Regions from separate parts of the Shewanella sp. MF08487 genome, predicted to be linked through region 1. Evidence: predicted binding sites of a transcription regulator. Region 1 holds the regulator's gene; the other holds the start of a gene.
The links. The regulator MetJ, encoded in region 1, represses methionine synthesis genes. The targets are predictions, from matches to a motif close to TAGACGTCTAGACGTCTA.

Region 2: metK (methionine adenosyltransferase) is a predicted target of MetJ. The motif match lies at 1,330-1,347, and genes of this name have one in related genera.

What each region holds. Positions count from the first base shown of each region.
Region 1 is NZ_JBOZPB010000016.1:90,238-93,434, reverse strand. It holds gene ACRN9H_RS12355 (bifunctional aspartate kinase/homoserine dehydrogenase II) at 1-290, opposite strand, end outside; gene metB (cystathionine gamma-synthase) at 305-1,465, opposite strand; gene metJ (met regulon transcriptional regulator MetJ) at 1,677-1,991, shown strand; gene ACRN9H_RS12340 (sulfite exporter TauE/SafE family protein) at 2,122-2,865, shown strand; gene nrfD (NrfD/PsrC family molybdoenzyme membrane anchor subunit) at 2,968-3,197, opposite strand, start outside.
Region 2 is NZ_JBOZPB010000033.1:34,407-37,603, reverse strand. It holds gene metK (methionine adenosyltransferase) at 136-1,287, opposite strand; gene tkt (transketolase) at 1,775-3,197, shown strand, end outside.

The DNA of each region.
Region 1 (3,197 bases):
CTATCGGTACTTAAACGCTCACGTAAATCGCGGGCTTGCTCACTGGATAATAGTTGCTCAATTAAACCTTGTTGGTAGCTGATTAAGACCTGTAACTCTTCTTGCCATAATTGTCCTGCATCACGCAGCGACAGTAATTTATACAAGAAATTCGTGCTTTTACCCGCCGCAGACACCACCACTAAATCATCGCTATGACCGTGGGTTAATAGAATATGGGCGACTCGGCGATAACAATCGGCATCCGCTAAACTGGAACCACCAAATTTGTGTAAGTGACAACGTGCCATCGATTATTCCTCTACTAACAAGCCGCAGCTGCGACAAGTCCTGCTTGAATATCTGCAACTAAATCAGCGGCATCTTCAATCCCCACTGACAGACGCAATAGAGTCTCTTTTATGCCAGCCTCAAAACGCGCCTGCGGCTCCATGGCTCTGTGGGTCATAGTCGCAGGCACTGCCACTAAACTTTCCACACCACCTAAACTTTCTGCCACGCTAAATAAACTGAGCGCACCTAAAAAGGCCACAACTTCGGCCTCGCCACCCTTGAGCTCAAAACTTAGCATAGCGCCAAAGCCCTGTTGCTGCTTGGCTGCAATTGCATGGCCGGGATGATCCACAAGACCAGGATAATAGACTTTGCTCACCACAGGGCTTTGGGTTAACACGGCAACAATACGCTGCGCATTGGCTTGATGCTCACGAATACGTACCGCTAAAGTACGCAGACCGCGCAGGGTTAAGTAACTGTCAAAAGCCGACCCCGTTAAGCCTAACGTGTTCGACCACCAATGTAAGCTTTCACCGATTTGTGCATCTTTGGTGACCACGGCTCCGCCAACGACATCGCTGTGACCATTAATATATTTAGTGGTGGAGTGGATCACGATATCAGCGCCAAGCTGTAAGGGTTGTTGCAATATCGGCGATAAAAAGGTGTTATCGACCACCACCAGCGCGCCAACGTCGTGGCTTAATTTGGCAATGGCTTCAATATCGACCACGCGCAATAATGGGTTCGATGGGGTTTCGAGCCACACCATTTTTGGTTTTTGTGCTATCGCAATCGCTAACGCTTGGCTGTCGGTTTGGTCAACCACAATTAGCTTAAACTGGCCTTTTTTGGCTAAGTTGATAAATAAACGGTACGAGCCGCCGTAGCAATCGTGGGGCACAACTAATAAGTCATCAGGCCCCAGCAAGGTGGTGACTAAAGTGATAGCCGCCATTCCTGTGCAAGTTACTATGCCTGTGGCGCCATGTTCTAATTGCGCTAACGCATCGCCTAAAATACAGCGAGTAGGATTACCTGAACGACTGTAATCAAATTCACGGGGCTTTTTATGACCATCGAAGGCGTAATTAGTCGACAAATAAATCGGTGGCACTACTGAACCATATTGAGTATCAGTTTCGATACCCTGACGCACTGCCAGTGTGGCTAATTGACGTTCTGCCATGGATGGGCTCCTAAATTCGGTAGACAGATATAGATGTCTGGACGTCTAAATGTACCTAAGTTCAACGCTATCGTCAATCAATTTAAAGACGTTTAGACGTCTAAACATAAAGAAATCTATTTGCATCACAAAGAAATAGTCGCAATAATTTGACTGTTGTTGGTAAGGGTTTAAAATCTGCCCCGAATTTAGCGTTATAACAGGTGAGTCAATGACTGAATGGAATGGGGAATACATCAGCCCCTATGCTGAACATGGCAAGAAGAATGAACAAGTAAAAAAAATTACTGTGTCTATTCCGCTCAAAGTGCTTAAAGTCCTTACGGACGAACGAACTCGTCGTCAGGTCAATAATTTGCGTCACGCCACCAACAGCGAGTTGTTGTGTGAGGCATTTTTGCACGCCTATACCGGCCAGCCATTGCCGAATGATGAAGATTTGTCAAAAGACAGCCCCGATAGTATTCCTGCTGAAGCCAAGCTATTGATGGATCAAATGGGAATCGAGTGGGAAGATATGGAATAGCGACTCATCGCATTCAGGATCACAGTACTCATCAATAGGGATCGTTATCGATCCCTTTTTGTTTATACCCAAATATCCTCAAGATACATGTTTCAACATCTTGAAGAGTGTTTGAGTATGTAGGAATCCTATGTTTTCAATGATAGACCCACAAACACTTATTTTAGCCTCGGTGGTAGTGTTTCTTGGTGCCATAACCCAGAGTTTGATTGGATTTGGCCTTGCGGTTGTCGCCAGCCCGTTATTGTATATTGTCGATCCGCAGCTCGTACCTGGTCCTGTAATCGCTATGGGGTTCACTATCGCCCTACTGACCTTAATGCGCGAGCGTGGCAATTTAGAATTCAATGGCTTGCAATATGCTCTCATCGGCCGAGTGCCCGGTGGCTTTATCGGCGCGAGCCTGTTGTTGTTTGCACCGCAACCAATATTAGGTTTGTCCATTGCCACCATTGTGACGGTAGCGGTTATTCTTAGCCTGTACAAATTTAGCCTGCCTGTGAATAAAAAAACGCTTTTCGGTGCAGGGGTCATCTCAGGAATTTTCGGTAATATCGCCGCCATTGGTGGCCCACCAATGGCGATACTGTTAGCAGGTAAAGATGCCTCACAGTTTCGCGCAGCCCTATCAGCCTTCTTTATTTTTAGTTCCGCCATCGCTATGGCTATTTTGGCTATCACTGGCTTATTAGAATTAAAGCATCTGTGGTTATCGTTAATGTTACTACCTTCGGTGATTTTAGGTTATTTGGTCGCAGGGCGATTAGTGGGCCGCGTCGATAAAGATAAGACTAAAATGGCAACTTTGATTCTTTGCAGTATTAGTGCCTTAGTATTAACGGTGAAATCAGTTATTGAGCTATTAGCGCAATAAGCTGTCCTTTACAGGTAAAATACCTTTGCATTCTGGTAATAAAAAAGCACTGAGATTATCAGTGCTTTTCTTTATCCATCAATATCTAAATCACGTTAACACTCAGCTTAAATAGCTTTGCCCTGCGTACACAATAAAGTGCCTTAAGGCGAGTACACCCGTCAAGCTAGCACACGCCACCATAATCATTGCCCCCTTAGTGTGGCGAGTTGCAGCAGGTAACAGCATAAACAGCAGCGGAATACCAAAGCCAATTCCAACAACGCCTACCCAGAACACGCTAGCCCATAAACCAGAACTTAACGATGCTAACGCCGCAGCCGCCGCGCCGC
Region 2 (3,197 bases), on a different contig from region 1:
AATGACAATGAATGCTGCACAACTGACGATACAATTTTCTTGCTTTGGGGAACCAAATTGCAGGCATAAAAAAACCGCTGGGTAGCGGTTTTTATGGTTTGCAATCTTAGCGGTTTTAATCGTAAACGATTTAAATTATAAACCCGCGTCAGCGCGCAGCGCTTCAGCTTTATCGGTCGCTTCCCAAGGGAACTCGCTACGACCGAAATGGCCATAAGCGGCAGTCGCTTGATAAATTGGACGTGCTAAATCTAGCATTGCTGTTAAACCGTATGGGCGCAGCTCAAAGTGTTGACGCACTAGTTTGATCAGCAGTTCTTCAGACACTTTACCCGTACCGAAGGTCTCGATGCTGATAGAGGTAGGCTCTGCCACACCAATAGCGTAAGACACTTGGATTTCACAGCGATCCGCAAGACCTGCTGCTACTATGTTTTTTGCCACATAACGGGCAGCGTATGCCGCGCTACGGTCAACTTTTGATGGATCTTTACCAGAGAATGCGCCACCACCATGACGAGCCATGCCGCCGTAGGTATCAACGATGATCTTACGACCCGTTAAGCCGCAATCGCCTACTGGACCACCGATAACAAAACGGCCAGTTGGGTTGATAAAGAACTTAGTGTCTTTGTTTAGCCATTGAGCCGGTAATACTGGCTTGATGATGGTTTCCATCACGCCTTCAATTAAGTCAGCTTGTGAAACGTCATCTCTGTGCTGAGTAGATAACACGACGGCATCGATACCGACAATTTTGCCATCGTCATAGGCAAAGGTGACTTGGCTTTTTGCATCTGGGCGTAACCAAGGCAGGGTGCCATTTTTACGCACTTCAGACTGACGTTTCACTAATGCGTGGGCATAAGTGATAGGTGCAGGCATCAGAATGTCGGTTTCGTTGTTGGCATAGCCAAACATTAACCCTTGATCGCCAGCACCTTGCTCTGCAGGGTCTGCGCGGTCTACACCTTGATTGATATCAGGTGATTGCTTACCAATGGCGTTTAATACCGCGCACGAGTCTGCATCAAAACCCATATCTGAATGGGTATAACCAATTTCACGCACCGTTTTACGGGTGATTTCTTCAATATCAACCCAGGCAGAAGTCGTGACTTCACCGCCGACTAATACCATGCCGGTTTTGACATAAGTTTCACACGCTACGCGTGCTTTGGGATCTTGAGCCAGAATTGCATCTAGCACAGCATCAGAAATCTGATCTGCAATCTTATCGGGATGACCTTCTGAGACCGACTCAGAAGTAAACAAGTGCTTTGCCATAGTAGGAAAATCTCGTCGTTAGCATTCAAACGTGTAGAAGCATCTACATCTAGACGGCTATTTTAGTGGAATTTCACTTTGATGACACCCCCTAAGCAAAATATTTGCGTGTAAAGTGAGGTGTACCTCAATTGTGAACATAATCGTATCGCTTAATTTATAGTGTAAGCATATGAATTAATATATTTTATATTGATTACTTCTTTTAAAACTAATCTAGCGTTGCGCTGGAAACTCTCTCTAGCTTAGGTCATTTTATCGATGTCGTTGTTAGGTGTAAGTGACAAATAATCCATTCTAATTTACAGATGTGTACTGTTAATGCTGAGTAATTAGCGTATTTCATCATTCGTATACGTCAACCTGAGCCCTTTGGATCGGTTAAACTTAGGTTCTTTCGTGCATTTTCGTTTGCGTCCTCTTCGGATGTAGGGGAAAATATGCATCCAAATTGCCCGCTAGACCCCACAAACAAGCAGGAGAGAGCATGTCTTCCCGTAAAGTACTCGCAAACGCAATCCGTGCGTTAAGTATGGATGCAGTTCAAAAAGCTAATTCAGGCCATCCCGGCGCCCCAATGGGTATGGCAGATATTGCTGAAGTGCTGTGGAATGATTTCCTTAAGCACAACCCGACCAATCCTAAATGGGTAGATAGAGACCGTTTCGTTCTTTCTAACGGTCATGGTTCAATGCTGATCTACTCTTTACTACACCTGAGTGGTTATGAATTACCGATTGAAGAACTGAAGCAGTTCCGTCAATTGCATTCAAAAACACCGGGTCACCCAGAATACGGTTACACCCCAGGTGTTGAAACCACAACGGGTCCACTCGGTGCGGGCATCAGCAATGCTGTCGGTATGGCGATTGCAGAAAAAACCTTAGCGGCACAGTTCAACCGTGATGGTCACGATATTGTTGATCACTACACTTACTGTTTCCTTGGCGACGGCTGTTTAATGGAAGGTATTTCACACGAAGCCTGTTCATTAGCCGGTACGTTAGGCTTAGGCAAACTGGTCGCATTTTGGGATGACAACGGTATTTCTATCGATGGCCATGTTGAAGGCTGGTTCACCGATGATACGCCAAAGCGTTTCGAAGCTTACGGCTGGCATGTCATTGCTGGTGTTGACGGTCACGATAGTGATGCTATCCGCGCTGCTATCGAAGCGGCTAAAGCGGTTACCGATAAACCGACTATGATTTGCTGCAAAACCATTATTGGTTTTGGTTCACCTAACAAATCTGGCAGCCACGATTGCCACGGCGCGCCATTAGGCGATGCAGAAATTGCCGCCGCCCGTGAGTTCCTTGGTTGGCCACATGCCCCATTTGAAATCCCAAGCGAGGTTTATGCGGGGTGGGATGCTAAAGCTGCGGGTGCTGCCCGTGAAGCGGCTTGGAATGAGAAGTTTGCGGCTTACGCTACTGCCTATCCAGAACTGGCTGCTGAATACGATCGCCGTGTACTAAAAGGTGAGTTACCTGCTGATTTTGAAGAAAAAGCGCAAGCCTTTGTTCAAGCATCACAGGACAAAGCTGAAGGTATTGCGAGCCGTAAAGCCTCACAAAATGCCATTGGTGCTTTCGGTGCTATGTTGCCTGAACTGTTAGGCGGCTCTGCTGACTTAGCGGGTTCTAACTTGACACTGTGGTCAGGTTCTAAAGGTATTCAAGACGATCCTGCCGGTAACTACATTTACTACGGCGTGCGTGAATTCGGCATGAGCGGCATTATGAACGGTGCTTCGCTGCACGGTGGTTTCATCAATTACGGCGCAACTTTCATGATGTTCATGGAATACGCACGTAACGCAGTACGTATGTCGGCGCTGATGGGGATTCAAAACATTTTCGTTTATACCCATGACTCTATCGGTCAAGGTGAAGATGGTCCAACGCATC